DNA from 4 places in the Streptomyces sp. NPDC060002 genome. Region 3 is predicted to be linked to each of the others. Evidence: riboswitches for the same ligand, from Rfam matches in the RefSeq annotation. Region 3 holds a riboswitch; each other region holds the start of a gene.
The links. Region 3 has a riboswitch for cyclic di-AMP ahead of ACFWBD_RS14655 (M23 family metallopeptidase). Riboswitches for the same ligand answer to the same signal wherever they lie in the genome.
Positions count from the first base shown of each region.

Region 1 (7,590 bases), on a different contig from region 3:
CGGTCCTGAATGGACTTCAGGGACCACAGGTCGAGCACCGGACAGCCGTAGCGGTCGGCCACGGCACGGACGTGCCCGTTGTAGGTGGCGATCTTGCCGCGCAGGTGCTTGAGCACGGGGACGCCACGGGTGTCGAAGCCGGTCGTCACCATCACGGTGCCGGCTGCTTCGGTCAGGGCCGAGATCGCGCGCTCGAAACGCTCGGCGACCTCGTCCGGGTCGGTACCGGGACGGAGGATGTCGTTGCCGCCCGCACAGAAGGAGACCAGGTCCGGGGCGAGTTCCACCGCCCTGGGGAGTTGGTCCTCCATGATCTGGTCGAGCAGCTTCCCGCGGACCGCGAGGTTGGTGTAGTTGAAGTCGCCCTCGGGGCGCCGGTCGGCGAGGAGCACCGCGAAGCGGTCCGCCCAGCCGACGAACGCCCCGTCGGGGCCTGGGTCGCCGACGCCCTCGGTGAAGCTGTCCCCCACCGCCACGTACGACCTGATCACTGATCTGTCGTCACTCTTCGAATCGTCTGCCACAGCAGTTCATCATTCACCTTCGAATGTGACCTACGCGATCGTAGGAAGGGGTTGACGTGCGGTGAGATAAGACACCCTTAAAGAGTTTGCCAATCAGGGAATAAGGGACCACGCCCGGAAGTCGCTGATCCGGAAATGGCTCCAGGTGGTCCGGAAGGCGAAGTGCCCGCCCGTGTAGGGCTCCGGGTCGGTGTGGTCGAAGACGAGCCGGCCGTTGTTCCACCAGCGGACGACCGAACCGTCGGAGACGATGCGGACGTGGTTCGGCTCGTTCGCGACGAGCAGCGGCTCGGTGTAGTCGTAGATCAGCGGACGCACCCCCGCCTCGCCGACGTAGCGGCGCAGCCGGGTCGTGGTGTTGGTGTTGGCGCCGTAGCCGACGTAATAGGTCCTGAGGTAGTCGTATTCGGCGAGGGCGCCGCCGCGCGGGGTGGCGAAGAGATTCTCCGGGGAGCGGACGTCGACGGCGTTCCAGAAGTTGTTGAGGTCGGAGACGCGGTCGTTGACCCCGCCCGCGGAGACGGGCGTGGCGACGTACTCGAGGACGTACGGCCCTTCGAGCGGCCGCTTGAACCAGATCGTCGCCCCGGCGGGTACGTCGACCTCCAGGGTCCCGCGGGAGGCGGTGACCGTTCCGCCCTTCTCCAGTTCCACGGCCCACTGGCGCAGGCCGTGGCGGAAGTCGTCGTGGGCGATCAGACGGCGGTGGCGGGACCGGGCGCTCGCGGTGGCCGCCGGGGCGAGGGCGGCCAGCGCGGCGCCGGCGGCGAGGGCTCCGAATGCCCTGCGGGTGGTCGTCATGTCGGTCGGCTCCTTCAGTGGGTGGGGGTGGTGAGGTGCGGCTGGGGGACACGGCGGGTCTCGGTGCCGAGGTAGTAGTCGGTGTACGTGGACTGGAGGTAGCCGCGTACGGTCCAGCCGAGGCGGTACGCGGGGTTCTGCGCGAGCGTGTAGAAGCGGGTGCCGGTCGGCGCGGTGGTGGTGTAGAGGCGCAGCGCGGTGTGGTCGGCGGTCTCGGCGAGGATCTCCTCGCGCCAGTCGCCGAGGAGGTCGCCGTAGAAGGGGGTGGCGTTGCGGGCCCCGGAGACGACGCCGGCCGGGTCGAAGACCGTGGCACTGCTCTCGGTCGCCGGGTCCCACTTCTCGACGCGGGTGAAGTCGAGCAGCTCCGACGCCTTGTCACCGTCCCACCAGATACGGAAGTTGACGCTGGCAGTGGTGGTGGAGACCTTGCCGTCCTGGACGTTGAAGACGCCCGCGCCGGGCCGGGTCACGTCGGCGGTGGACGTCCAGTACTCGTAGCCGCGGTGGTCCGGGTCGATGTCCGCGGCGTTCCCTCGGCCGGTGTCGAGGTCGGCGTCGCTCACCGGGCTCGCCGGGTGCGAGCCGGTCACCAGCCGCTCGCCGGTGTCGGCGTCGTAGTAGTACCAGGGGAACGCGGAGACGATGCCCAGCTCGGACTGCTGGATGGCGAAGCCCTCCAGGCCGGGCCGGTCGGGGTCGAGGTCGGCGATGTCGAAGCGGTCGCCGTGGATGGCCCCGTCGACGACGTAGCGCAGCGTGCCGTCGCTGTTCACGACGTAGTTGCCGTCGGCGATCTCGTCCCTGCCGTCCCCGTCGACGTCGACGGTGCGGATCTGGTGGAAGCTGGTCGCGCCGGTCGTCGGGTCCACGACGTGCTTCCAACGGCGGGTGAGGTCCGTGCCGTCGAAGTCCCAGGTCTGGAACAGGACCCGGAACGCGCCGCGCCTGGCTCCGACCCGGGTGACCGACTTGGTGACCAGGCTGGGGTGTTCGCCGTCGAGGTAGGCGATGCCGAAGTGGCCGCCGGAGGGGCCGTCGGCCACGAAGTCGTCGGGGACGGGCTGCCGGGTCCGCTCGGTGCCGGTCGCTCCGTCGATCACCGACACGAACTGGTTCGCGGGCGAGGCGGCGGTGACCTGAGCACCGTCGGCGAAGGTGGTCCCGGCGGCGGTGTGCGCCAGCACCTCGGCACGGCCGTCGGAGTCGAGGTCGTAGACGGTGACGTTGTCGTCGTTGCGGTAGCCGCCGATCGCCGTGGACCCGCTGATCGCGGCGGGCGCCGGGTCGTTGGCGCCGTTCCCGCCGGCCTGGGTGTAGGAGCCGGGGCCGAGGTCGACCCGCCACAGGCGCTCGCCGGTGAGCGTGTACGCCTCCAGCAGGTCCGGCCGGTCGCGGGTCCCGGACAGCCGGCTGACGACGAGCTCGTAGCGTCCGTCGCCGTCGAGGTCACCCGGCCAGGCGTGCTGCACGGTGTAGCCGTCGGCGCCGGCCAGCGGGATCTCGGCGTAGCCGTCGGTGAGGAGCAGGGCTGCCGGACTCGGCTTCTGCACATGCCCGTCGACGACGGCGCGGACGGTGTACGTCCCCGTCCCCCGGCTGTCGTCCTGATAGGTCGTCGATTTCCTGATCGGCTCCCGGTTGAGGCGGCGGCCGTTCTTGTAGACGTTGAAGGCGATGGCGTCGCCGTACCGCGCGTATTCGGTGCCGAGCAGCCGCCAGCTGAGGAAGGTCCCGTCGCCTGACGGGGTGGCGACCAGGCCGCGGTCGAGGTTCTCGACGATCCGGCGCGGGGTCCCGGCGGCGTGCCCGGGAGGCGCGGAGACGAGTCCGGCCAGCAGGGCCGCGACGGTGACGGCGGCCGCGGCGGCGGCGCCCTTGATGACGATGCGTCGGTCGACGCCGGACACAGGACCTCCGAGGAGCGATAGAAAGCGCTTGCTCACTGACGGGGATCACTGTGTCCCCACTCTGTCCCACCTGTCGATGGGGCGAGAAGGGCTGCCACAAGAACGCAATAGAACGATCATGAACGCGCGAACTCCCACACCGGCGCCGCCCGGACACGCCGAAGGCCGGACCCGGGGATCGGGGTCCGGCCTTGGGCCGCGTGTCAGGCGGGAGGTCGTCGGAGTCGGAGGGGATCAGCCGACGGAGACGCCGTGCGAGCGGAGGTAGGCGATCGGGTCCACGTCGGAGCCGTAGTCCGGGGTGGTGCGGATCTCGAAGTGCAGGTGCGGGCCGGTCACATTGCCGGTCGCGCCGGAGAGGCCGACCTGCTGGCCCGCGGTCACGGTCTGGCCGGCCGAGACGGAGAGCTGGGACAGGTGGGCGTACTGGGCGTAGTAGCCGTCGGCGAGCTTGATGACGACCTGGTTGCCGTACGCGCCGCCCCAGCCCGCGGAGACGACGGTGCCCGCACCCACGGCCTTGAGGGTGGTGCCGGTCGGGACGACGAAGTCGGTGCCGGTGTGGTAGCCGCTGGACCACATGCTGCCGGCCGTGTGGTAGGCGGTGCCGACGGTGGCGCCCCCCACCGGCAGCGTGTAGCCGCTGGAGGTACCGGTGCCGCTCTCGGCGGCCTGGGTGACCGTCTTCGAGGAGGACGAACCGGACGACGAGGAGGAAGAGGAGGAAGAGGAGGAAGAGGACGACGACTTGGTTCCGGACGCCTTCGACTTCGACGAGGAGGACGAGGAGGACGAGGAGGAACCGGAGGACGAGCCGGTGCCGCCGGTCGCGGAGGTCGCGGCCTTCTTGCCGATGGAGAGCTTCAGTCCGGGGTGGATCAGCGACGGGTCGCCGCCGACGGCCTGACGGTTGTCCTGGTAGAGCTTCTGCCAGCCGCCGCTGACGTTCTGGTCGTCGGCGATCTTCGAGAGATAGTCGCCGGACCGCACGGTGTAGGTCTTCGCCGTCGTGGCGGTGGCCGTCTTCTGCGCCACCGGCACGGACTGCACGGCCTTTTCCGGAACGGCCTGGGAAGCCGACTGGGAGACGGACTGCGCGGGGGCCGCGTGAGCGCCGGCGGCACCTATGAGCGGAAGGGCGAGCGCGGCGCCGCCGGTTCCGGCGACGGCGATGGAGCGAGTGAAGCGCTGGGGCTTCGGACGGCGGTGCTTACCCTTCGCGGGCATGGCGAATTCCTCTCCGGCGCCTGCGAGGTGAGCTGTCGGGTGCGGACTGGAGATGTCCGGCCGCGCCGAGGCGCGGCTTTACCCCAAAGCCTGTTCCGGAGACCGGAACAGGCGGTTGTGCCTGTGGGTCCCCCGCTCCTGCCACGTACGGGTGAGTGCGCGGGTTCCGGGCGGTGGCAGGATTCGGCGTCCGTCCGGATTGGTGTGGAACGTAAGCGACCAGGACGCACAGGGACAAGCAGAGGTTGTGCTGTTAACGCCTTTCTCTTGATCCGCTGCGAGATTCCCCGGTCACACTGCGTGAGTCAAAGGGCTCGTTCATCGGCAAGCACCCTTGAAAGCATGCGAATTACGTGGACATGGCGAACGACGCACGGTCACGGATATGACGCTGCTCACGTGACGGCTCTCCAGGTTCCTTTATTCCAGAGCGAGTTGGAACGAAGGATCCAATTCGGACAGAAACCTCAGATGCGACGCAGCCGGATAACCGTCGCATCAAGGTCGCCCCGCAGTGCGGTACGCAGTCCGTGGTGCAGCAGCACCGCCCCTCGGTGGACTTCGCCCGTTTCACGGCATTCGTACGACGCTGTCGGGTCGAGTCCGCGCAGCCGCAGCGCCGGAACGGGCTCGCCGAACCGCTGCGCCTGGAGCCAGGCGAGGACGACACTCTCGTCACCGCGCACATACTGGACGGCGCTCAGGCCGCCCGCCGGGGGCCGCAGCCGGTAGAGGTCGCCCTGCTGCACGAGGGGCCGGATCTCCTTGTAGAGGTCCACCCACCGACGCGCCTCGGCGAGCTCCTCCTCGCTCCACTCGGAGAGGTCCCCGCCGACGCCGAGCACGCCGGCCATGGCGCTGACGAACCGGAAGCGCAGCGAGCTGACCCGGCCGTTGAGCTGGGTGTTGGGACTGTCGGTGACCCACGCAGCCATGACCCGGGCGGGGTGGATCTGACTGAAGCCGTGCTGGATGTCGAGCCGGTCGAGCGGATCGGTGTTGTCGGAGGTCCACACCTGGTCGGTGCGGCTCATGATCCCGAGGTCGATGCGCCCGCCGCCGCCGGAGCAGGACTCGAAGGCGACCCCGGGGTGGGCCGCCCGCAGCCGGTCCAGGAGCGCGTACAGAGCCCGGACGTGGTCGACCCAGAGGCGCTGCGGGTAGGGGTCGTCCGGCCAGCCGGCGTCGGTGAAGCAGCGGTTGAAGTCCCACTTCACATAGTCGACGGGCGCGCTGGAGAGGAGTCCGTGGAGCTGCTCCCAGAGGTACTCCTGGACGTCCTCGCGCGCGAGGTTCAGCACGAGCTGATTGCGGAATTCCGTCCGCTTTCGTCCCGATTGGAACTGCACCCAGTCGGGGTGGGCCCGGTACAGCTCGCTGTCCGGGTTGACCATCTCGGGCTCGACCCAGATGCCGAACTGCATGCCGAGGCCGTGCACGTAGTCGGCGAGGGGCTTCAGTCCGCCCGGGAACCGGTCGGGGTTGGGCTGCCAGTCGCCGAGCCCGGCATGGTCGCCGGTGCGCGCCCCGAACCAGCCGTCGTCGACGACGAAGAGCTCCACGCCCATCGCGGCGGCCCGCCGGGCGAGCGTGCCCTGCTGCTCCTCGGAGATGTCGAAGTAGGTGGCCTCCCAGGAGTTGAACAGCACCGGCCGGTCCTGTTCGGCATCCGGGACGACGTACGCGCGCTGGTAGGCGTGCCAGGTGCGGCTCGCACCGCCGAAGCCGGCGTCGCTCCACAGTCCGGCGAAGACCGGTGTGGTGAAGGACTCCCCCGCGGCCAGCCGCAGCAGACCCGAGTCGTCGTACCCGGCGCCCCCGGTGATCTGTACGCGCGCGTCCGGGAGTTGGGCGACGGCGATCCGCCAGGAACCCGACCAGCCGAGGGCGCAGCCGTAGACCTCGCCGCGCTCCTCGGTCGCGTCGGTGTCCAGGGCGACCCAGGGCAGGTGCTGGTGCCCGGTGTGGCCGCGGCGGCTGCCGATGACCTGCTCCCCGTAGGTGAGGGGGGACCGGGTGAGCCGGGACTCGGCGGCCCAGCGGCCGTGCAGCTGCGACAGCCGCCAGTCGTCGCGCTCGGGCAGGGTCCAGGTGGCGGAGTCGGCGCGCAGCAGCTCCAGCGGCCGCTCACCGTCGTTGCGCAGGGTCGTCCAGCGCTCGACGACATCGCCCCGCATCCGGTAGTGCAGGGTGACGGTCAGCCCGGCGTCCCGGAACCGCAGCCGCAGCTCGCCGCCGTCGGCCTCGAAGCCCTCGTAGGACCACTCGGTGCCGCGTCGCTCGTCGGTGCGCACGGACAGGGCGGGCCGGACGAAGCGGGGTCCGCCCTCGACCGGGTACTCCTCCCGGCCGTCGAGCGGGGACTCGAAGGACGCCCCGCGCTCCGACGGCGGATGGCCGGCGAGCGCCTCGGCGTCCGCGAGCGCGATGCCCGGGCCCCAGTGCAGGTGGACCAGCTCGTCGCCCTCGGTGAGGTGGAGGGCGTAGCTGCTCGTCGGCCCGGAAAGGAGCCAGGTGCGGCCGTTGTCGGCGATCTCGGGCATCAAACCCCCACTGATTCGAACAGGTGCGATCAAGCACCAACATCATCGAATGCGGCCGGCCTGCCGGGCAACTTTCGGTGGACAACTCTTCACCTGGGCAGACGTGCGCGGTACCGCCCTGTGGACAACCCGTTGCCCGGGGAATCCATGTCGTATCGTCGGGGAGATGTCCCGTCGGCCACCACGAGCCGCGCCGACGGAGACCGGCAGCGAGGGAGCCCCCGTGACGCAGCAGATCCCGTCGACCGAGCCCGAGCTGGCCGCTGTGCGCAACTTCCGGGATGTGGGCGGTCTGCCGACCGTCGACGGCCGTAGGGTGCGGCACGGCGCGCTGTTCCGCAGCGGACATCTCGCGCACGCGACCGACGAGGACGCCGCGTTCCTCTCCGGCCTGGGCCTGCACACGATCTTCGACTTCCGCAACGCCGCGGACCAGAAGCTGGAGGGCCCGGACGTCGAACTGCCGGGCGTGCGCAATGTGAACCTGCCCCTGTCGGACCCCGCGGACGGCTCCGAGTTCTGGAAGATGGTGCGCGACGGCGAGATCGACCAGCTGCGCGCGATCCTCGGCGACGGCAAGGCCGC
Region 1 covers NZ_JBHWUW010000001.1:525,470-533,059, forward strand. Annotated here, with positions in the region: gene ACFWBD_RS02430 (SGNH/GDSL hydrolase family protein) at 1-491, opposite strand, end outside; gene ACFWBD_RS02435 (DUF6250 domain-containing protein) at 618-1,325, opposite strand; gene ACFWBD_RS02440 (hypothetical protein) at 1,340-3,235, opposite strand; gene ACFWBD_RS02445 (LysM peptidoglycan-binding domain-containing M23 family metallopeptidase) at 3,470-4,462, opposite strand; cyclic di-AMP (ydaO/yuaA leader) riboswitch at 4,467-4,661, opposite strand; gene ACFWBD_RS02450 (alpha-galactosidase) at 4,930-7,005, opposite strand; gene ACFWBD_RS02455 (tyrosine-protein phosphatase) at 7,229-7,590, shown strand, end outside.
Region 1: linked by a shared signal. The riboswitch ahead of ACFWBD_RS02445 (LysM peptidoglycan-binding domain-containing M23 family metallopeptidase) and the one ahead of ACFWBD_RS14655 (M23 family metallopeptidase) in region 3 are both predicted to bind cyclic di-AMP.

Region 2 (7,590 bases), on a different contig from region 3:
CGGGTGTGGATGACGCCGTCGCCGTCCCCGGGCTCCCGCACGGCCTCCCGTACTGGCTCCCGCACGGCCTCCCGTACGGGTTCCCGTACTGGCTCCCCCATCGGCTCCCCCTCCGGCTTCCCGGCCTCCGGTGTCCGCAGGCCGGGATCTGTCCTACTTCACCCGCTCCACCACTTCATCACTTCACCGCTCGGTCGCTTCGACCGCTTCGCGCGCTTCGACCGCTTCGACCGCATGGCCCGCATGGCCCGCTTCGCCGGCCTACTTCGCCGCGTTCGCCGCCTTCACCAGGGTGTCCTTGGTGACCGCGCCGACGTAGACCTTGCCGTCGTCCGTCATCAGGGCGTTGATCAGGCGGGTGGAGAAGACGGTGCCGGAGCCGAACTTGCCGGTCACCTTGTCGCCGAAGGAACCGAGGAAACCGCCGAGATCGCCGCCGGCCTCCGCGCCCGAGGGCACACCCTCGCCGCCGGTGTCGAAGACGGCCACGGACGTCCAGCCCTCGCCGAGGACGTTGAGCCCGTCGAGGCCGTCCTGGCCTTCGGCGCCCTCGATGCCTTCGATGCCTTCGATGCCTTCGATGCCTTCGAGGTCCTTCGCGAGGTCGTCGGACTTCTCCGAGTGCCCCGGGGCGCTCTCCCCGGCCTCGTCGCCCTCCGTGACCTTCGCGCCCTTGGGGGCGGTGAAGTCGAAGGTGGACGCGGCGGGCTTGGCGAAGCTGACCTGGGTGAAGCCGGCGTCCACGACTGCGGCGCCGCCGCTCGCCGGGGTCAGCGTGAACTTCAGCGGCAGGCCCGTCTTCGCGTCCACGGCCACACTGATCGCGCCGACCGTGGAACCGGACTGCTTCGGCTTTACCAGCAGCTTGTAGGCGTCACGCCCGGCGACCTGGACGGTGCCGTCGACGGTCACGGAGGTCGTGTCGTCGACCGCCTTCAGAGCGTCCTCGGTGAGCTCCTTGGGCGTGGCGGGGACGGGGGTCTCCGCCTTCCCGGAGCCCTTGCCAGAGCTCTCGCCTGCGGTCGAGTGGTAGACCTCGTTGGACGCGCTGTCGTACCCCCACACGTCCTTGCCGTTGTGGATGACGCTGTACTCGGCGGCGTTCTCCAGCAGCGAGAGCTTCTGCCGGTCCGGGCCGTCGGCGGCGACGCGCAGGGTGTGCGTGCCGGCGGCGAGTTCGGTGAGCTTGGTGGACGGATCGGCGGACGAGCCGTCACCGCCCTGTCCGGTGGCTCCCGAGAGGAGCCCGCTCTCCAGTCCGCCGAGGTCGGGCAGCCCGAGATCGGTGCTGATCTTCACCGTTCCGGACAGCTGCTGTACGTCCGAAGCGGCGATCTTGTCGAGGAGCTGCTGTGCGGTGATCTTCGGCAGGTCGGGGTCGCCGGAGTCGGCGAGCGCCGGGACCAGCCCGATCGTCGCCGCCGCGACACCGATCACGGTGACCGGGACGATGTACCGTGCGGCCTTGCGCCGTCCGAGGCGCAGCTCGTCGGTTTCCCCGCCGGTCGGCTCCCCGCCGGTCGTGGTGTCGTCGGATGCCTTCGGTGCCATGTGTGCCTTACCTCCGTCGTCGGCGGCGGCTGGTCATCTCGCGCTTGTACGTCCCCACCCCAAGCCGCCATTCTCACCCGAATCGGTGAGGAGTGGTGTTTTCCGTGGTTCCCATCTGACCAAATCGGCCACGGGGAAGCGTCAGCCCGAGGGCTCAACTCCACATACGCCTGCGGTATGACACGAAGGTGACGAGCCGCCGTCCGACCCGTAGGGGTCGCCGGGGTCAGCCCGCCCGGTGGACCACCGCGTCGCAGAGTTCCATCAGCGCCGCCTTCGCGTCGCACTCCCGCAGCGGCGCCAACGCGGACCGCGCTTCCTTCGCGTACCGCACGGTGTCCCGGCGGGCCTGCTCCAGCGCCGGGTGGGCCCGGAGCGCCTCCAGCGCCTCGGTGTGCCGGGCGTCGTCGGTCAGGTCGGAGTCCAGCAGCTCGCACAGGGCGATGTCCTCGGGCAGCGACAGCCGCGCCGCCCGCTCCCGCAGCCGCAGCACGGGCAGCGTGGGAACGCCCTCGCGCAGGTCCGTGCCCGGCGTCTTGCCCGACTCGTGCGAGTCGGAGGCGATGTCCAGGACGTCGTCCGCGAGCTGGAAGGCGACGCCGAGCCGCTCGCCGTACTGCGTGAGCACGTCGACGACCGTGTCGTCGGCGCCGGACATCATCGCCCCGAACCGGCAGGCCACCGCCACCAGCGAACCCGTCTTGCCGCCGAGCACGTCGAGGTAGTGGTCGACCGGGTCCCGCCCGTCCGTCGGACCCGCGGTCTCCAGGATCTGCCCGGTGACCAGCCGCTCGAACGCCTCCGCCTGTACCCGTACCGCCTCCGGCCCGAGGTCGGCCAGGATGTGGGAGGCGCGAGCGAAGAGGAAGTCGCCCGTGAGGACGGCGACGGAGTTCCCCCAGCGGGTGTTGGCGCTGGACACCCCGCGCCGCACGGCCGCCTCGTCCATCACGTCGTCGTGGTACAGCGTGGCCAGGTGGGTCAGCTCCACCACGACGGCCGACGGCACGACACCCGGCGCGTACGGGTCCCCGAACTGCGACGCGAGCACCACGAGCAGCGGCCGGAACCGCTTGCCGCCCGCGCGTACGAGGTGCTGGGCGGCCTCCGTGATGAACGGGACCTCACTCTTGGTGGCCTCGAGCAAGCCTTCCTCGACAGCCGCCAATCCGGCCTGGACATCGGCTTCCAGAGCCTGGTCCCGCACGCTCAGCCCGAACGGCCCGACGACGGTCACGAGGGGTCTCCTGTCTGCTGGTGTCTACTGGCGATTACGCGGTTTGTCGATAGGTCTCTGCCATCACTCAAGTCAGCGTATCCGGTCACGTTTCGATCACCGATAGCCCCCACGTCCCGCGGGCTCGAATGGCTCGCCCGGGAGGCGCCTCGCAGGCCAGGCGCTATCGGATCACGCCCGATATGTTTTCGATCAGCTCATATGAGCGGACATGGAGAGAGTTTCCGGGAAGCGGAGATTCACGTCCCGGACCGGGGCGCCCGTCGAGGTGACGGGCGCGGTCACCCCCTCTTCACGTGACGACCATCACGCATTCCCTTCAGCCTCCCCCTCGACGCGCCGGGGGCAACTCCGGGCGATTTCCCTCCGCGGTCCATTGCCGGTCCTTTAACGATGAGTTGGGGCTATTGCCCGATTCGCCGCTCTTGTGAATGCTGGTGACTTGGCTCACCCCTCAGGGAGATCCGGTCCGACCTCGACGTTCACCGATTCTCCGCACCCCGTAAGCAAGTTGAAGGTTTGCACCCACAAAGGATCAAGCACCTCATAGGTCACAGACCAAGGTCAATAGGGGTGATCTGTGAATCCGGTACTTGTTTCGGACATGTGCTCTCGCATACGTTCCCGGCCTGTCGGGTGGAACGCCGAATCCTGCCGCCGCCCGCACACCCATCGACACCGCTCGGCAGGAGCGGGGGAACCAGGTAAGTCGCCGAAACGGATTTTCCGGATGTCTTGGATACCCGAGATGTTTCGGACAGGCCGGTACGGCTTGGGGTCAAGTCGCGACCGTCAGGACGCGACCGGGCAGCTCCCGCCCGAACCCGACAGCTCACCTCGCAGGCGCCGGAGAGGAAAATCGTCATGCCCGCTGCCGCTCAGCCGCGCCGCAACCGTTTCGTCCGCACGCTCGCCGTCGCCGTCACCGGCGCGGCCGTGCTCGCTCTCCCCGTCCTCGGGGCGACCACCGCCTCCGCGGCGACTCCGGCCGTCTCCACGGCCACCAGCCTCGGCTACGCCAACAACCTCGACGGCTGGATCCGTGCCTCCCTCCAGGTCATGGGGCAGCACGGCATCCCGGGGACGTACAACGGCATCTACCGCAACGTCATCCGCGAGTCCTCCGGCAACCCCAACGCCATCAACCTCTGGGACTCCAACGCGGCCGCGGGCATCCCGTCCAAGGGGCTGCTCCAGGTCATCGACCCGACGTTCCGCGCCTACCACGTCAACGGCACGTCGTGGGACTCGTACGACCCGGTCGCGAACATCACCGCCGCCTGCAACTACGCGGCCGCGCGCTACGGCTCGATCGACAACGTGTTCGGCGCGTACTGACCGTCCCGCCCGGGCCCGGTCGCCGGCGTCGGCAGGCGACAGCCGGTAGCCGGTAGCCGGTTACGGAAACAGTTGTTCGAGGACGACGGCCACGCCGTCGTCCTCGTTCGACGTCGTCACCTCGTCGGCCACCGCCTTGAGTTCCGGATGGGCGTTGGCCATGGCGACACCACGAGCCGCCCAGTCGAACATCGGGATGTCGTTGGGCATGTCCCCGAACGCGACGGTGTCCTCGGGCCGCAGCCCCAGATGTTCGGCGGCCAGGGCCAGACCCGTCGCCTTGGTGATCCCGCAGGGCTGGAGTTCGACCGTGCCCGGCCCCGACATGGTGACCGTGGCCAGCGAACCGACCACCGAGCGGGCCGTCGACGCCAACTCGTCGTCGGACAGCGTGGGATGGCGCAGCAGCACCTTGCTGATCGGCTCGCACCACAGGTCGTCGCGCCGGCCGACGCGCAGGGCGGGCAGTGTCGGGTGCGGCATCCGGTAGCCCGGCTCGATGAGCGTCAGCCCGTCGACACCGTCCTGGTCGACGGCCGCGTACAACTGCCCCACCTCCGCCTCGATCTTGCCGAGCGCGGTCTCGGCCAGCTCCCGGTCCAGGGTGACCGACCACAGCAGACGGTCCGCGCCGGCGTCGTACAACTGCGCGCCCTGCCCGCACACCGCGAGCCCCCTGCTGTGCAGCCGGTCGAGCAGCGGGCGCACCCGGGGCGCGGGCCGTCCCGTCACCACCAGGTGGCGTGCGCCGGCGGCCGCCACCCGCGCGAGCGCGTCGAGCGACCGGTCGGAGAAGGTGTCGTCGCCGCGGAGCAGCGTCCCGTCCAGATCGGTGGCGATGAGGGAGTACGCGGTGCGCGCGGCATATGCGGTGGGTGCGGCCATGATCAGAGAATACGGATCCCAGGCCCCCCGGGTCCGACACGAACCGGCCGACGTTCAGGTCCTGTCCTGTTCTGCCAACTCCCCTTGTGCGCCAGGCTCACGACTGGCTGCCGGCCGACTCGATGAAACGGCTTTCTGGCACATCGCCGGGTTGCGGACGGTTGTAGGCCTCTGCACCGGTTGGCAACAAGATGGGACGCTACCTACCGCGACGCCCGGGTGGAGCGGTACCGTCCAGGTGTCCAGGGGGACTTGATCGGGGGGTCAGGTTGAGCAGTGGGCGCATTCGTGTGCTGAGGCCGCAGGACCTCGGCGAGGGGGAGAGGGAGCGGTGGCGCGCGCTGCGTGCCGCGTCGGCGCTTCCGCGAAACCCCTTCATGGAACCGGAGTTCACCGACGCCGTGGGCCTGGTACAGCCACGCTCGCGGGTGGCGGTGGTGTACGAGGGGCGTGAGCCGGTCGGTTTCCTGCCCCACGAGCGGGGCCTGCTCGGACAGGGCCAGGCCCTCGCGTACGGCGTCTCGGACGCGCAGGGCGCGGTGCTGGCCCCGGGTCTCGGGCTGGACGCCGACGAACTGATGCGGGCATGTGCCCTGTCGAGCTTCGCCTTCGACAACCTGGAGGCGGAGCAAGGGCTGTTCACCCCGCACGCGGCCGAGGAGTACGCCTCCTATGTCATCGACGTCGAAAAGGGTTACGAGACCTACGAGTCCGTGCTGCGCGCCCAGTCGCCGAAGTTCCTGAAGACGACTCTGGCCAAGGAGCGCAGGCTCGGGCGTCAGGTCGGGGAGTTGCGGTTCGTGTTCGACGAACGCGATCCGGCAGCGCTGCGCACGCTCATGGCGTGGAAGTCCGCGCAGTACCGCAGGACCGGCCGCCGGGACCGGTTCGCGCAGGAGTGGATCACCCGGCTCGTGAACGCGCTCTCCGCGACGCGCGCGCCGGAGTGCTCCGGCACTCTCTCCGTCCTGTACGCCGGTGACCAACCGGTCGCCGCGCACTTCGGACTGCGTTCGTCGACCGTCCTGGCCTGCTGGTTCCCTTCGTACGAACCGGAGTTCGCGAAGTTCTCACCCGGCCTGGTGCTGCATCTGCGGATGGCCGAGTCGGCCGCCGCCGAGGGCATCGGCCTGCTCGACCTGGGGCGGGGCGCGGCCGAGTACAAGGACTCGCTGAAGACCGGGGAGCTACCCGTGTACGAGGGAGCGTGGTCGCGTCCGGGGGTGGGCGCCGCGCTCTACTGGCTCAGCCGTGAGCCGTCCCGCCGGGCGCATCACTTCGTGCGCAGCCGGCCGAGGCTCGCCGCGGCGGCCGCACGGGCCTTGAAGGGCGCGGGCCGGCTGCGCCGACCGTGACGGGCGGCGCCGACCGGCCGGTGTGACGGGCGTGAGACAAGGGGGGTTCATGTACCGCGCGGCACGTGCACAGCAGGAGATACAGAGGTTCCTGGACATCGAGCCGGTGCAGGTCGCCGAGCTCGAACTGGACGACGGGGGTGTCCTCAGACCGGCGCCGGGAAGTCCGCCCGTCACGCACGGTGAGGTGTTCGTGCTGGTCAGAAGGGGTGGGCGGCCGATCGGGACGCTGCTCGGGTCGGTACCGGCGGGCGCGGACCCGAAGACCGTCCTCATGAGCCTGGCCACGCACGAACAGGCACCCGGGCCGCCTTCCGCGAGGCCCGCGCACGAGACCGCCCCGACCGCCGCCCCGCCGGCCGCCGTCCCGACCACCGCCGTCCCGACCACCGCCGTCCCGTTCACCACCGTCCCGACCGCCACCGTCCCGACCACCGCCGTCCCGACCACCGCCGTCCCGACCACCACCGTCCCGACCACCACCGTTCCGTTCGCCGCCGTCCCGACCACCGCCGTCCCGACCGCCACCGTCCCGACCGCCACCGTCCCGACCACCGCCGTCCCGACCACCGCCGTCCCGACCACCGCCGTCCCGACCGCCGCCGTCCCGTTCACCACCGTCCCGACCGCCACCGTCCCGACCACCGCCGTCCCGACCACCACCGTCCCGACCACCACCGTCCCGACCACCACCGTCCCGACCACCACCGTCCCGACCGCCACCGTCCCGACCGCCACCGTCCCGACCGCCAGGGTTCCGTTCACCACTGTCGTGGTCGCCACCCGTGAGCGTGCCGAGAAGCTCGGCCATGCCCTCGACTCGCTGCTCGCCCAGGACCACCCGGACTTCGAGATCGTCGTCGTCGACAACGCGCCCGTGACGGACGCCACCCGGGACCTGGTCGAGCTCGAGTACGCCGAGCGCGTGCGGTACGTCACCGAACCGGCGCCCGGTCTCGCCGTCGCCCACAACAAGGGTGTCGAGACCGCCCGCGGCGAGGTGATCGCCTTCACCGACGACGACGTGGTGGCGGATCCGCGCTGGCTCACGGAACTCACCGCGCCGTTCACCGCCGACCCGGGCCTCGGCTGCGCCACCGGCCTGATCCTGCCGGCCCGGCTGCGGACCCCTGCCCAGGTCCTCCTGGAGAGTCACGGCGGCTTCGCCAAGGGCTTCACGGCCCGCACGTACGACCCGCAGGACCCGCCCGCCGACGAACCGCT
Region 2 covers NZ_JBHWUW010000008.1:87,355-94,944, reverse strand. Annotated here, with positions in the region: gene ACFWBD_RS10455 (ABC transporter ATP-binding protein) at 1-101, opposite strand, end outside; gene ACFWBD_RS10450 (outer membrane lipoprotein carrier protein LolA) at 262-1,551, opposite strand; gene ACFWBD_RS10445 (polyprenyl synthetase family protein) at 1,778-2,788, opposite strand; cyclic di-AMP (ydaO/yuaA leader) riboswitch at 3,421-3,649, shown strand; gene ACFWBD_RS10440 (transglycosylase SLT domain-containing protein) at 3,653-4,126, shown strand; gene ACFWBD_RS10435 (HAD family hydrolase) at 4,187-5,011, opposite strand; gene ACFWBD_RS10430 (GNAT family N-acetyltransferase) at 5,302-6,366, shown strand; partial or broken gene ACFWBD_RS10425 (glycosyltransferase) at 7,124-7,590, shown strand, end outside.
Region 2: linked by a shared signal. The riboswitch ahead of ACFWBD_RS10440 (transglycosylase SLT domain-containing protein) and the one ahead of ACFWBD_RS14655 (M23 family metallopeptidase) in region 3 are both predicted to bind cyclic di-AMP.

Region 3 (7,590 bases):
GGACGACGAGTCGATGGAGAACCAGCGCGACGTCGTCAAGAACGAGCGCCGCCAGCGCTACGACAACGTCCCCTACGGGACGGCCTTCGAGAAGCTGACCGCCCTCGCCTACCCGGACGGCCACCCCTACCACCACACGCCGATCGGCTCGATGGCCGACCTGGACGCGGCGACCCTGGAGGACGCGCGCGCGTTCTTCCGCACGTACTACGCGCCCAACAACGCGGTCCTTTCCGTGGTCGGCGACATCGACCCGGAGCAGACCCTCGCCTGGGTCGAGAAGTACTTCGGCTCGATCCCCGGCCACGACGGCAAGCCCGCGCCCCGTGACGGCGGACTGCCCGAGGTCATCGGCGAACAGCTGCGCGAGATCGTCGAGGAGGAGGTGCCGGCCCGTGCGCTGATGGCCGCCTACCGGCTGCCCGAGGACGGCACGCGTGCGTGCGACGCCGCCGACCTGGCGCTCACCGTCCTCGGCGGCGGCGAGTCCTCCCGCCTCTACAACCGGCTGGTGCGCCGCGACCGTACGGCCGTCGCCGCCGGCTTCGGCCTGCTGCGGCTCGCCGGAGCGCCCTCCCTGGGCTGGCTGGACGTGAAGACGTCCGGCGACGTCGAGGTGCCCGTCATCGAGACGGCCATCGACGAGGAGCTCGCCCGGTTCGCCGAGGAGGGCCCCACGGCCGAGGAAATGGAGCGGGCCCAGGCGCAGTTGGAGCGTGAGTGGCTCGACCGGCTCGGCACGGTCGCCGGCCGCGCCGACGAACTGTGCCGGTTCGCCGTGCTGTTCGGTGACCCGCAGCTCGCCCTCACCGCCGTGCAGCGCGTGCTGGACGTGACGCCGGAGGAGGTGCAGGAGATCGCCAAGGCCCGCCTGCGCCCCGACAACCGCGCGGTGCTCGTCTACGAGCCGACCGCCGCCGAAGCCCCCGCCGACCAGGACGAGAACGAGGAGGCGGCCCGGTGACCGAGCTCGCCACGATGGACTTCCACCCCCAGCCCCGGGCGGGCGAGGCCAAGCCGTGGGCGTTCCCGGCGCCCGAGCGCACCGCGCTGGCCAACGGCCTGACCGTGCTGCACTGCCACCGTCCCGGCCAGCAGGTCGTCGCCGTCGAGATCCTCCTCGACGCACCCCTGGACGCCGAACCGGCCGACCTCGACGGCGTCGCCACGATCATGGCGCGTGCCTTCTCCGAGGGCACCGACAAGCACTCCGCCGAGGAGTTCGCCGCCGAACTGGAGCGCTCCGGCGCCACCCTGGACGCGCACGCCGATCACCCCGGCGTCCGGCTGAGCCTCGAAGTGCCGGCCTCGCGCCTGTCCAAGGGCCTCGGTCTGCTCGCCGACGCCCTGAGGGCCCCCGCGTTCGCCGACAGCGAGGTCGAGCGCCTCGTCCGCAACCGCCTGGACGAGATCCCGCACGAGCTGGCCAACCCCTCCCGGCGCGCCGCCAAGGAGCTCTCCAAGGAGCTGTTCCCGGCCACCGCGCGGATGTCGCGCCCACGCCAGGGCACCGCGGAGACGGTCGAGAAGATCGACTCCGCTGCCGTACGCGCCTTCTACGAGAAGCACGTCCGTCCCGCCACGGCCACCGCCGTGGTCGTCGGCGACCTCACCGGCGTCGACCTGGAGGCGCTCCTCGGCGACACCCTGGGCGCCTGGACGGGCTCCTCGGCCCAGCCGCGGCCCGTGCCGCCGGTGACCGCCGACGACACCGGCCGCGTCGTCATCGTGGACCGTCCCGGCGCCGTCCAGACGCAGTTGCTGATCGGCCGGATCGGCGCCGACCGGCACGACCGTGTGTGGCCCGCGCAGGTGCTCGGCACGTACTGCCTCGGTGGCACCCTCACCTCCCGGCTGGACCGTGTCCTGCGGGAGGAGAAGGGCTACACCTACGGTGTCCGCGCGTTCGGGCAGGTCCTGCGGTCCGCCCCCGACGGCTCGGGCGCCGCGATGCTCGCCATCAGCGGGTCCATCGACACCCCGAACACCGGTCCCGCTCTGGACGACCTGTGGAAGGTGCTGCGCACCCTCGCCGCAGAGGGGCTGACCGACGCCGAGCGGGACATCGCCGTGCAGAACCTGGTCGGTGTGGCGCCGCTGAAGTTCGAGACCGCCGCGGCCGTCGCCGGCACGCTGGCCGACCAGGTCGAGCAGCACCTGCCCGACGACTTCCAGGCCACGCTGTACCAGCAGCTCGCCGCGACCGGCACGGTGGAGGCCACCGCGGCGGCCGTGAACGCCTTCCCGGTGGACCGGCTGGTGACCGTTCTCGTGGGGGACGCGGCCCAGATCAAGGAGCCGGTCGAGGCCCTCGGCATCGGCGAGGTGAAGGTCGTGTCCGCGGAGTAGGTCCCGGCAACGGCACACGCGTGCGGGGGCCCTGGTCGACGAAAGCGTCACCAGGGCCTCCCCATGTCCGAATTGATGCGGAGGTTGCCTGTCTGCCCTGTGGGATGCGCTACAAAAACCGGGATCCGTTTGAGGATTGAAACCCCGCCGCTTAGCGTCATCCGGGCTGTTCGTCAGGCAGTGCGCCGCAGCCGCGGCACCGGACAGTCATCGCCGAGTCCCCGTACGGCGCGAGCCAGGGGAGCCGGGGACCCAATTGTGAAGTCCCTGGGGTGAATCGGACGCCCGCGCGTGAACGCGAGGGGGTCCGTAGGAGACCTTCCTGCTCCGAACCCGTCAGCTAACCCGGTAGGCGAGAGGGAAGGAAAGGACACCCCCGACTTCATGGCGTTCACCAGCGCCCCCGGGAAGCACCGTCGGCCCAGCCGGATGCAGCGCAGCAGCGTTCGCGCGGCGGGCATCGCGGCGCTCACCACCACCGGTGTCATGGCCACCGTCGCCTCCACCCCGGCCTTCGCCGCCGAGCCCACCCCCGAGCAGACCGGGCTGATCCCCGTCGTGACCGCCGGCGAGTCCGCAGCCGAGTCCGTCGCGGAGCAGGTCGACGACCAGGTCGCCCGGCAGAAGCAGGCCGCCTTCGAGGAGGCCGCCCGTCAGGCCGCCGCCAAGAAGGCCGTGGAGGAGCGCGAGGCACGCGTGCGTGCCGCCCGCGAGGCCGAGCGCAAGCGCCTCAACACCTTCGTGCTGCCGATCACCGGTTCCTACGTCTCCACCAGTTACCAGGCCAGCAGCTCGCTGTGGTCCTCCGGCAGCCACACCGGCGTCGACTTCCACGCCGCGAGCGGTACCTCCGTGCACTCGGTCGGCTCCGGCACCGTGGTCGAGGCCGGCTGGGGCGGGTCCTACGGCAACCAGATCGTGATCAAGATGAACGACGGGACCTACACCCAGTACGGTCACCTGTCGTCCCTCGCGGTGTCGGTGGGCCAGACGGTCACCCCGGGCGAGCGGATCGGCCTGTCCGGCGCCACCGGCAACGTCACCGGCGCGCATCTGCACTTCGAGGCCCGCACCACCGCGGAGTACGGCTCGGACATCGACCCGGTCGCCTACCTCCGCAACCACGGCGTGAACGTCTGACGACTCACGGCGACAGATCGTCTTGCCCCGGCCCTTGCGGCCGGGGCTTTCGCTGTTTCCGAGGCCCTGCTGTCCAAAAAATATCCCTGGATTCCGGCCCGCCATCGGAAATTCCCGCTCATTGCAATAGAGTCACGGAACACACGTCAATCGTCGACGTTTCACGGGGATTAAGGCGGAGGTCCGTCATGCGTATTCCGGCGCACTCGGTGTGCACGGCCATTCGGGACGACATCGTCGCGGGTGTCTACGAGCGCGGCAGCCGCCTCACCGAGGAGCTCCTCGCCCGCCGCTACGGCGTTTCCCGCGTCCCGGTCCGAGAGGCGCTGCGCACGCTGGAGGCCGAGGGCTTCGTCGTCACGCGGCGGCACGCGGGCGCGTGCGTCGCGGAGCCGACCGAGCAGGAGGCGGCGGACCTGTTGGAGATGCGCATGCTGCTGGAGCCGCTCGGCGCCTCACGGGCCGCCCAGCGGCGCACCGAGGCCCATCTGAAGGTGCTGCGCGGACTCGTCCGGCTGGGCCAGGAGCGGGCCAGGCGGGGCAACAGCGAGGATCTGCGCTCCCTGGGGAGCTGGTTCCACGAGACCCTCGCCCAGTCCTCCGGAAGCCATGCCCTGACGTCGATGCTCACTCAGCTCCGCCACAAGATCGCCTGGATGTACGCGGTGGAGGCGCCGGCCAGCCCCGTGGAGTCATGGGCGGAGCACGGCGCGATCGTGGACGCGGTGGCGCGCGGCGACGGCGAGCGCGCGCGGGCGATCACGGCGCTGCACACCGAGCGCGCGACGACCGCGCACCGGCTGCGCTTTCCCGGCAACCCCGAGCGCGCCGACCGTGTGAGAACTTCGCAACCTCCCGTAAACATGACGGGTCTGCGGCATTAACACGGGGGCCGTATACAAAGAGGGGATAATTCGCGGGGGATTATTTCTGCTGCCCGTGACGGGAAATGCGAAGGGCTCGCCCGATAATTCGGACGAGCCCTTCGGGGTCAGCGGGACGGCGCCTTTCAAGTGGCGAACACCGCAACCGTCAATTGGGCGACCCGTTAAGGGGTGCGCACGCTCAGACGGTCTCGGGGAGCTCCTCGAGACCCTCGGCGACCAGCTTCGCGAGCCGGTCGAGGGCGGCGTCGGCGCCGTCGGCCTCGGAGGCGAGGACGATCTCCTCGCCGCCCTGGGCGCCCAGGCCGAGAACGGCCAGCATGGAGGCCGCGTTGACGGGGTTGCCGTCGGCCTTGGCGATCGTCACCGGGATACCTGCGGCCGTGGCGGCCCGGACGAAGATGGAAGCGGGGCGGGCGTGAAGGCCCTCGGCCCAGCCGACGTTGACGCGGCGCTCAGCCATGTGATGCTGCCCTTCAGTGTTCAGGTTGTCTAGACCAGTGTTCCACACGTGAAGCGAGTGAGGGAGGGGTCGTGTGGGGTTCCCTCCCGACGTGGACGTCGGATCGCGGCCTCGATCCGACGTGCGTCCTCCACAGACTGCCTCGCGCCGTTGTCGTACGCGAGCCGTACTGTGGGCCCCATGCAGAGCGCGTCGGACCGGCACGAGTACCCCGCCCACTGGGAGGCCGACGTGGTGCTGCGCGACGGCGGCACCGCGCGCATCCGCCCCATCACCATCGATGACGCCGAGCGCCTGGTCAGCTTCTACGAGCAGGTTTCGGACGAGTCGAAGTACTACCGCTTCTTCGCGCCCTACCCGCGCCTGTCCGACAAGGACGTCCACCGCTTCACGCACCACGACTTTGTGGACCGGGTGGGACTCGCGGCCACGGTCGGCGGCGAGTTCATCGCCACCGTACGCTATGACCGCATTGGTGCCGACGGCATGGCGGCCTCGGCGCCGGCCGACGAGGCCGAGGTCGCGTTCCTCGTGCAGGACGCCCACCAGGGCAGGGGCGTCGCCTCCGCGCTGCTCGAGCACATCGCGGCCGTGGCACGCGAGCGCGACATCCGCCGCTTCGCGGCCGAGGTCCTCCCCGCCAACACCAAGATGATCAAGGTGTTCACGGACGCCGGTTACACCCAGAAGCGCAGCTTCGAGGACGGCGTCGTCCACCTGGAGTTCGGCCTCGAACCCACCGAGCGCTCCGTCGCCGTGCAGCGCGCGCGGGAACAGCGCGCCGAGGCGCACTCCGTGGGCCGGCTGCTGGCGCCCGGCTCCGTAGCAGTCGTCGGCACCGGCCGCACTCCCGGCGGCGTCGGACGGAGCGTCCTCGGCAACCTCCGCGAGGCCGGCTTCACCGGGCGGCTGTACGCCGTGAACAAGGCCTTCCCCGAGGACCTGAAGGAACTGGACGGGGTGCCCGCCCACCGCTCGGTGCGCGACATTGCGGCGCCCGTCGACCTCGCGGTCGTCGCCGTCCCGGCGGAGCAGGTCCCCGAGGCCGTCGCCGAGTGCGGCGAGCACGGCGTGCAGGGACTCGTGGTCCTCTCCGCCGGTTACGCCGAGAGCGGCCCCGACGGACGGGAGCGCCAGCGCCAACTCGTCCGGCACGCACGCGCGTACGGCATGCGGATCATCGGCCCCAACGCCTTCGGAGTCATCAACACCTCCCCGGAGGTGCGGCTGAACGCCTCACTGGCCCCGGAGATGCCCAGGCCCGGCCGGATCGGGCTGTTCGCCCAGTCCGGAGCCATCGGCATCGCCCTGCTGTCCCGCCTCCACCGGCGTGGCGGAGGCGTCACCGGCGTCACCGGCGTGTCGACCTTCGTCTCCTCCGGCAACCGCGCGGACGTCTCGGGCAACGACGTCCTCCAGTACTGGTACGACGACCCCGACACCGACGTCGCCCTCATGTACCTGGAGTCCATCGGCAACCCGCGCAAGTTCACGCGCCTCGCGCGGCGCACGGCGGCCGCCAAGCCCCTGGTCGTCGTCCAGGGCGCCGGTTCCGCCCCGCAGGGGCACGCCGTACGGGCGACGCGGCTGCCGCACGCGACGGTGTCGGCGCTGCTGCGGCAGGCCGGCGTGATCCGCGTGGACACCATCACCGAACTGGTCGACGCGGGCCTGCTGCTCGCCCGTCAGCCGCTGCCGACGGGCCCGCGGGTGGCCATCCTCGGCAACTCCGAGTCGCTGGGCCTGCTGACGTACGACGCCTGCCTCTCGGAGGGGCTGCGTCCGTTGCCGCCGCTGGACCTGACGACCGAGGCGTCGGCCCAGGACTTCCACGCGGCGCTCGCCCGGGCGCTGGCCGACGAGACGTGCGACGCCGTGGTCGTGACGGCGATCCCGGCGATCGGGGAGAGGTCGCCCGGGGACGCGGAACTCGCGCAGGCCCTGCGGTCGGCCGCGGCGGCCGCGCCCGCCAAACCGGTGCTCGTCGTGCACGTGGAACTCGGCGGTCTCGCCACGGCGCTGTCCGCCGCGACGAGCACCGCACCGCGCGCGGAAGCGGCCCCACGCGCGCGCACCGACGTCCCCGGCGAGGCGCAGCCGGTGCCCACCGCCGTCGAGGCACCCGAGGGAACGCACCTCATCCCCGCCTACCCCGCCGCCGAACGCGCCGTCCGCGCGCTCGCGGAGGCCGTGAAGTACGCCCAGTGGCGGCGCGAGGCGGCCGACGCCGGCAAGGTGCCCGAGTACGAGGACATCGACGAGAAGGGCGCCGCCGAACTGATCGGCGGGCTCCTCGCGCGCGGGCAGGGCCTGACCCTCGGCACCGACGAGACGTGCGAGCTGCTCGGCCGCTACGGCATCCGCACCCGGCGGGCGATCCAGGCGCCCACCCCGGACGAGGCCGCGCGGGCCGCGGACGCCCTCGGCTACCCCGTCGCCCTCAAGGCCACCGCCCCGCACCTGCGGCACCGCGCCGATCTGGGCGGCGTACGGCTCGATGTGGCCGACGAGGAGCAACTGCGCCGTTCGTACGCCGAGTTGACCGAGCTCTTCGGTAAGCCGGAGGAGATCCGCCCGGTCGTCCAGGCGATGGCACCGCGCGGCGTCGACACGGTCGTCCGCGCGGTCATCGACCCGGCGGCCGGAGCCGTACTGTCCTTCGGACTCGCCGGGGCCGCCTCACAGCTGCTCGGGGACATGGCGCACCGGCTGGTTCCGGTCACCGACCGCGACGCGGCCTCACTGATCCGTTCC
Region 3 covers NZ_JBHWUW010000013.1:24,968-32,557, reverse strand. Annotated here, with positions in the region: gene ACFWBD_RS14665 (M16 family metallopeptidase) at 1-964, shown strand, start outside; gene ACFWBD_RS14660 (M16 family metallopeptidase) at 961-2,349, shown strand; cyclic di-AMP (ydaO/yuaA leader) riboswitch at 2,551-2,719, shown strand; gene ACFWBD_RS14655 (M23 family metallopeptidase) at 2,734-3,489, shown strand; gene ACFWBD_RS14650 (GntR family transcriptional regulator) at 3,678-4,373, shown strand; gene ACFWBD_RS14645 (HPr family phosphocarrier protein) at 4,555-4,836, opposite strand; gene ACFWBD_RS14640 (GNAT family N-acetyltransferase) at 5,017-7,590, shown strand, end outside.

Region 4 (7,590 bases), on a different contig from region 3:
GCCGCGCCAGGTCAGCAGGCGTCGCTTGGCCGGGCGGCCCAGCGAGCGCCAGTACTGGAGGCACATCTTCACCGCCACCTCGACCGACACCGAGCCGGAGTCGGCGAGGAAGACATGCTCCAGACCCTCGGGCGACAGGTCGACAAGGAGCTTCGCCAGACGCACGGCGGGCTCGTGGGTGAGCCCGCCGAACATCACATGACTCATCCGGCCCAGCTGGTCGCGCACGGCCTCGTTGAGCACCGGGTGGTTGTAGCCGTGGATCGCCGACCACCAGGACGCCATGCCGTCGACCAGCTCACCCGAGCCGTCCGCCGGCCGCAGCCGTACCCCGCTCGCCGACTCCACGACGAGCGGTGCGACCCGGCCGGGCATCGGACCGTACGGATGCCACACGTGCCGCCGGTCGAGTTCCAGCAGCTCGGGCACCCCGAGCGGGGGCAGCTCAGGCATTGGGCGCGAGATCGGTACCGGCGCCACGGCGGCGTACGGCGACCAGGTCCGTACGGGCCTCGCCGACCGCCGCGGCCGGGGCCACGGCCGAAGTCGCGGCCGGAACGGAGCCGCACACACCGCCGCCCTCGTGCGAGCCGCACCCGGAGTCCTCGTGGGAGCCGCAGCCACCGCCCTCGTGCGAGCCGCAGCCACCGCCGGCGGGGGACCCGCAGCCTCCGCCCGCCGTCGAGCGGTGCTCCGGCAGGGTGACCTGCTCCGCGCCCTCCACCTCGAATCCGGCGTCCGCGATCATCTCCAGGTCGGCCTTGCCGGCCTGGCCCTCGGTCGTGAGGTAGTCGCCCAGGAAGATCGAGTTGGCCAGGTGCAGGGCGAGCGGCTGCATCGTGCGCAGATGGACCTCGCGGCCGCCCGCGATGCGCACCTCGACGTCCGGGCAGACGAACCGCACCATCGCCAGGATGCGCAGACAGCGCTGCGGGGTGAGGTTCCACTCCTTGGCGAGCGGGGTGCCCTCGACCGGGATGAGGAAGTTGACCGGGACGGAGTCCGGGTCCAGCTCGCGCAGCGAGAAGACGACGTCCACCAGGTCCTCGTCGGACTCGCCCATGCCGGCGATCAGACCCGAGCACGCAGACAGACCCGCCGCGTGCGCCTTCTGCACCGTGTCCACCCGGTCGGCGTACGTGTGCGTGGTCGTGATCTCCCCGTACGTGCCCTCGGACGTGTTCAGGTTGTGGTTGTAGGCGTCGGCGCCCGCCTCGCGCAGCCGTTCGGCCTGGCCGTCGGAGAGCAGACCCAGACAGGCGCAGACCTCGACGCCCTCGTTCTGGTCCTTGATCGCCTTGATGGTGCCGGCGACCCGGTCGACGTCACGGTCCGTCGGACCGCGCCCGGACGCCACCAGACAGACCCGCTTGGCCCCGCCCGCCAGCCCGGCCGCCGCCGCCTGCGAGGCCTCGTCCGGCTTGAGCCAGGTGTACTTGAGGATCCCGGCCGTGGAGCCGAGCCGCTGGGAGCAGTAGGAGCAGTCCTCGGGGCACAGCCCCGACTTGAGATTGACGAGGTAGTTGAGTTTCACCCGTCGCCCGAACCACTGCCGGCGCACCCGGCCGGCCGCGGCCACCACGTCCAGCACGTCGTCGTCGGAAGTGGCCAGCACGGCCAGCGCTTCCTCGCGGGTCGGCAGCTCGCGCCGAAGCCCCTTGTCCACCAGCGTGTTCAGCAGGTCCATGAGAGCCGATCCTGTCCTACGCACCCGCTCCGGGCCAAGGTAGGGATCGCACAACACACCGGGTTCGACGTGTGGGTATTGCCACACCGTGGGTGGGCGGCCGGCCCGCTAGTGTCTGTCCGCTACCTACAAAAGCCCGGAGGACCCATGGCGTTCGGCTGGATCGACGAACAGGCGGAGCTGCGCCGCCGGGCCGGGCTCGTACGGACTCTGCGGCCCCGCCCGGCCGACTCGCCGCTCCTCGACCTGGCGAGCAACGACTACCTGGGCCTCGCCCGCCATCCCGAGGTCACGGAGGGCGCCGCGGCGGCCGCCAGGACCTGGGGCGGCGGTGCGACCGGCTCCCGGCTCGTCACGGGCACCACCGAGCTGCACGGCGAGCTGGAGCGGGAGCTCGCGGAGCACTGCGGCTTCGAGGCGGCCCTCGTCTTCTCCTCCGGGTACGCGGCCAACCTGGCAGCGGTCACCGCGCTGGCCCCCCACGGCTCGCTCATCGTCTCCGACGCGGGCAACCACGCCTCGCTCATCGACGGCTGCCGGCTGGCCCGCGGCGCCACCCAGGTCGTCGGGCACGCCGACCCGGACGCGGTGCGCAAGGCGCTCGGCACGCACGACGGCCCGGCCGTGGCCGTCTCCGACACGGTCTTCTCGGTCGACGGCGACGCCGCCCCGCTGGCCGCCCTGGCGGCCGCCTGCCGGGAGTACGGCGCCGGACTGGTCGTCGACGACGCCCATGGGCTCGGTGTGCTCGGGGACGGCGGGCAGGGCGCTCCGTACGCGGCGGGTCTGGCGGGCGCCGACGACGTCGTCGTCACGGTCACGCTGTCCAAGTCGCTGGGGAGCCAGGGCGGCGCCGTACTGGGGCCCGCGCGGGTGATCGAGCATCTGGTGAACGCGGCCCGGACGTTCATCTTCGACACCGGCCTGGCCCCGGCGGCTGCGGGCGCGGCGCTGGCCGCCCTCGGACTGCTGCGCCGGGAGCCGCAGCGCGCGTCGCGCGCGCGTGCGGTGGCGGGCGAGCTGCACGCGCGCCTGACGGCCGCGGGTCTGGCAGCGGTGCGTCCGGACGCCGCGGTCGTCTCCGTGCGTGCGCCGTCCCCGGAGGGGGCCGTGCGCTGGGCGGCGGACTGCCGGTCGGCAGGCCTGGCCGTGGGCTGCTTCCGTCCTCCCTCCGTGCCCGACGGCATCTCGCGCCTCAGGCTGACCGCGCGTGCGGACCTCTCCGGGGCCGAGCTGGAACGCGCTGTACGGGTGATCGGCGAGACACGACCATGAGTCGGCGTGACACGGCCGTGGACCGCCGCTGACTGCTCCGGCTACTCCGGTGCGGTCAGCGAACCCGCGAAAACACCGCCGTGAAGCCCGACCAGCTCTCGGGGGAGAAGAGCAGGGCGGGTCCGGCCGGGTCCTTGGAGTCGCGTACGGCGAGCAGACCGGCCCAGGGGCCGGAGGCCGGCCGGGCGGTCTCCACGCAGTTGTTCGCTCCCGTGCTGTAGCTGCTGCGCAGCCACCGCACATCCGGGAGACGGTCGGGATCGGTACTGGAAGGTACGTTCCGCGGTGGTGCGGACATGGTGCCTCCTTACGCGCCGTCGGCTATCGCGGCGATGTAATCCGATGAGTCCCCGGGCGAAAGGGCGTGCGCCCGAAGGGCGTTGAAGGCCTCGGTGTAGGCCTGGAGGTCTTCTTTCCGTTCGAGATAGAGGCTACTCGTCAAGTGGTCGAGAACAACCACGTCCAGATCAGAAGTGCGCGAAAATGAGAAGATAACGAAAGGGCCGGTTACCCCGATATGGGCTCCGGCGGCGAACGGCAGTACCTGGAGCCGCACTTGGGGCAATCGGGCGGCTTCCACGAGCCGGCCCAGCTGTCGCGCCATCACCTCGGGTCCGCCCACCTCCCGCCGCAGCACCGCCTCGTCCAGTACCGCGCACAGTTCCAGCGGCGGCTGCGCGCGCAGCACGTCCTGGCGGGCCAGCCGTACCTCCACCAGGGTGTCGAGCTGGTCCTCGTCGCTCCCCTCCACGGCCGCCCTGGTCACCGCGCGTGCGTACTCGGGCGTCTGCAGCAGTCCCGGCACCACCGTCGTCTCCAGGGTGCGCATCGCACTCGCCTGCGACTCCAGGCTGATGAAGTCCCGATAGGTGGGCGGCAGCACCCCGCGGTAGGCGTGCCACCAGTGGTCCCGGCCGCCACTGCCGCCGTCGCTCGCCAACGCCAGCATCAGCTCCCGCAGTTGCGGATCCTCGACCCCATAGGCGTCGAGGAGTAACCGCACATCGGCCGGTTTCGATCCACTGATACCGGTCTCGATGCGGCTCACCTTGGACTGGTGCCAGCCCACGAGCCGGGCCGCCTCACCACTGGTGAGCCCCGCCTGGGCGCGCAGATTGCGCAGTTCGGCGCCCAGCTTTCGGCGACGCACCGCGGGACCGTGCTGCATGGGTCCCTCCTTACTCCTATCGGGCCGACCAAATACGCTCTGCCGTCGCAGAGTTCACCGCATTGGGCGACAGATATATGCATATCCTGGTGGATCCCACCCGTGACCGGCGCGGTAATGGCAGTCTGGCGAAGAAGCACCAGTCCGGGACCGTACTCGAACCATCCGCACCGTGTCGGGCTCCCGGTCCCGTGGGAAAGGGACGACGTCGCCATGGCAGATCACCTGGAAGCATCCGTCATTCTGCCGAGCGATCCCGCCTCGGTCTCCACGGCCCGCGTCTTCGTGGCCGACGTCCTCGGGGAATGGGGTCTGCCGGCGGACACGGAGACGGCCGACGCCATCCGGCTGATCGTCTCGGAACTCGCCACCAACGCCGTACAGCACACCTTCGGGCAGTCGCCCACCTTCACGGTGGAGCTGGTCCTCGACCGCGACGAACACCTGCGCGTCGGGGTCACCGACAGCCACCCGCGCTTCCCCAAACGACTGCCGGCCGCCGTCCAGCAGGACAACGGCCGAGGCATGGTGATCATTCGCTGGCTGACCGCGGAGTGCGGCGGCAGGCTGAGAGTGCGGCCCACCCGGGAGGGCGGCAAGACGGTCACCGTCGAGCTCCCGTGGGCCGTCCCGGCGACGGAGCCGGTGACCGGAGCTCTGACGGCCCCGGCGGAGGGTGAGCTCCCGGGGCGATGAAGGCGCGTCAGGACACCCCCACCGCCCCGGGAAAACCAGCCCGTGACCCGGGCAGGCCCTAGCGGACCCGCCCGTACCAGACGCTCTTGGTCCAGATCTTCTGGAGCTTCACCACGTCGCCGGTCTTCGGCGAGTGCCAGATCTTGCCCTTACCCGCGTAGATCCCGACGTGGTACACGTTCGAGCCCGAGTGGAAGAACACGAGGTCGCCTGCCTTGCGGCTGGACGACGAGATGTGCTTCGTCTTGTTGTACTGCTGGGCCGCCGTCCGGGGCAGGCTCTTGCCCGCCTTCTTGAACGAGTACAGCGTGAGCCCGGAGCAGTCGAACCTCTTCGGTCCGGTGGCCCCGTACTTGTACGGGGCACCCTTCTTGGAGGCCGCAATCTGGAGCGCCTTCGTCGCCGGTGTGGCGGCCGCGGCGTCGGGGGCGAGCCCCGGGACCACGACCGAGCCGCCCACGGCGGCGATGGCGAAAGCCGAGGCCGTACCGGCCCGGGCCATGAGCGACGGGACACGATTGAGCGCAGTCATGCGCAACCCTTCGTCAGCCGCCTGTGAAGGATGACCTGTCGGATTCGGGCTGGCGAAGTTGCCCGGCCGCTGCTGCGGCTTCACCCCAAGGGCTGCTCGGTCCGGTCATGGCGTGACCGTTCCGGCGACCCGTCGTGCTTGGGTCCTCCACTCCTGCCGATGCACTCCTGTCGACCGGTCATCCGGGAGGCGGCAGGACTCGGCGTCCGCCCGGACCGCCCCGCCGCTTGTGGCGGGGGCTTGTCGTCAGTCAGGGATCTTGGCTCACCGATGTCCGAAATTCCCAACGGAACCGGGGATTTGTGGGGTTACTCACCACTCACCCGTTCGGGTGAACACTCTGATGGGTGATCAGGTGTCAGGGCGCCTCAGGGGCTCCCACCAGCGGTGACGCCTCCTGTTCCACCCGAAGTGCGTCCTTTTGCGCAACCTCTGGGCGTCTGGGGGAACAGTAGACGTTCTGCCGAACGGGGGTACGCCTTCTGGGCCGTTTCGACTCCGGTCCGGTCGTCACGTCGTCGGCGTGTCCGGGTCCGGACCGGGGTCGGCCGGTCGGCTCAACTGTCGGCGAGCGGGGGCAGCGTGACCCGCGCGGTGCGGCGCTCCCCGTCCAGGACGCGCAGCGCCCGCGCGAGCGTCGGCGCGTGCAGCTCGCTCTCGCCCCGCTGGTGCATCAGGGTCAGCGCGTCGCGCAGCGCGGCCGCCTTGGTCACCAGAGCCTGGGCGGCGCGCAGCCCGCGGTAGGTGTCGCCGTGGTGGGCGGGGTTGATCCGGCCGAGCATGTCGACCACGTCGAGGTAACCGTCGGTCAGCTCGGCCTCCGCGCGGGTCAGCGCGGGCAGTGGGGGCAGCGGGGGCAGCTCGGGCACCATCGGCGGCTCACCTCCCGCCGGGCGTGCCGGCCGAGGCCTTGCGGCTGGGGACGATTCCGTCCACCAGGCCGTACGCCACGGCCTCCTGGGCGGTGAGGAACGTGTCCCGCTCGATGTCCGCGGTCACCTGCTCCGGCGTCCGCCCGGTGTGCCGTACGAGCATCTCCTCCAGGCTCGCGCGGGTGCGTGCCAGCTCCTCGGCCTGGACGGCCAGGTCGCTCGCCTGTCCCTCGAAGGGCTCGGGCAGGGACGGCTGGCGGATCGTCATCCGCGCGCCCGGCAGTGCGTACCGCTTGCCCGGAGTGCCCGCCGCCGGCAGCACCGCCGCGGTCGAGCCCGCCTGGCCCAGGCAGGTCGTCTCCACGTCGCAGGTGACGTACCGGATGGTGTCGTAGAGGGCCGTCATCGCGCTGAAGGAGCCGCCGGGGGAGTTGATGTACAGCGCGATGTCCCCATCACCAAGAACGACACGACTCCGATGCCCGGCGTGCCGAGCAGCGCGGCACAGCCCGCCACCGCCGCGCTCACCGCCAGCGTCGACAGCCCCAGCACCGCGGCCTCCGCCCACCAGTCACCGGTGAGCACCCCGAGCCAGCTGTGCGCCAGCGCCGCGGCGACCAGCCCGACCAGGGCGGCGGCGCCGACCAGCGCCATCACGGCACGGACCCGCGCAGGCCCAGCAGGGACGCCACCGCGCCGGCCGCGATCCCGGCGAGGGCCAGCGGCAGCACGCTCGCACCGAGGGCCGAACCGCGCGGGTCGGCGGCCGGCGCCGCCACCACGTCCACCGTCCTCACCCGGGTGCCCGAGGCGGCCGCAGGCTGCGCGGCCGCCTGCTGGAGCAGCTGCGCGACCAGTGGGCTCGCGGCCGAGGCGGTCAGCAGCTCGGACCCCTCGGCCGTGACGACCACCGCGCCGTATACGGTGCGGTCCTCCACGGCGTCCCGGGCGGCCGTCCCGTCGGCGTAGTGGTGGATCGAAGGCGCCCCCGTGCCGGGTCAGTCGCCTCTCCGGCTGCGCGGTCGCGGCGGGCGGGCCGGCCACGCCGATCGGCAGGTCGCGGGGCGCGGTGCGGGCGGCCGGCCAGGCGAAGGCCCACAGGGCGACGGCGGCGAGGGTCGGGACGAGCAGGACGACGGCGATCAGTCGCCGGGTGGCGGGCATGGGGGCTCCCCCTGGAAGCGGGCGGGTCGGGTCGGCGTGAGCGGTAAAAAGAAGCTCATCGCCGCGATCGTCGGCGAGGTGCTCGGCGAGGTCCGCGAGAGCTTCGAGGAGGAGGGCCGGCACATTCCGCCACCGGCGCCCGACATCCTGGTCTCCTCGGTCTTCGGCCGGGTGCACGCCTCCCGGGAGTCCCTGA
Region 4 covers NZ_JBHWUW010000014.1:127,635-135,224, forward strand. Annotated here, with positions in the region: gene ACFWBD_RS15840 (adenosylmethionine--8-amino-7-oxononanoate transaminase) at 1-453, opposite strand, end outside; gene bioB (biotin synthase BioB) at 446-1,687, opposite strand; gene ACFWBD_RS15850 (8-amino-7-oxononanoate synthase) at 1,835-2,962, shown strand; gene ACFWBD_RS15855 (DUF397 domain-containing protein) at 3,018-3,260, opposite strand; gene ACFWBD_RS15860 (helix-turn-helix domain-containing protein) at 3,270-4,130, opposite strand; gene ACFWBD_RS15865 (ATP-binding protein) at 4,344-4,826, shown strand; gene ACFWBD_RS15870 (C40 family peptidase) at 4,885-5,358, opposite strand; cyclic di-AMP (ydaO/yuaA leader) riboswitch at 5,362-5,573, opposite strand; gene ACFWBD_RS15875 (hypothetical protein) at 5,916-6,230, opposite strand; partial or broken gene ACFWBD_RS15880 (ClpP family protease) at 6,238-6,687, opposite strand; partial or broken gene ACFWBD_RS15885 (ABC transporter permease) at 6,645-7,394, opposite strand; gene ACFWBD_RS15890 (TetR family transcriptional regulator C-terminal domain-containing protein) at 7,566-7,590, shown strand, end outside.
Region 4: linked by a shared signal. The riboswitch ahead of ACFWBD_RS15870 (C40 family peptidase) and the one ahead of ACFWBD_RS14655 (M23 family metallopeptidase) in region 3 are both predicted to bind cyclic di-AMP.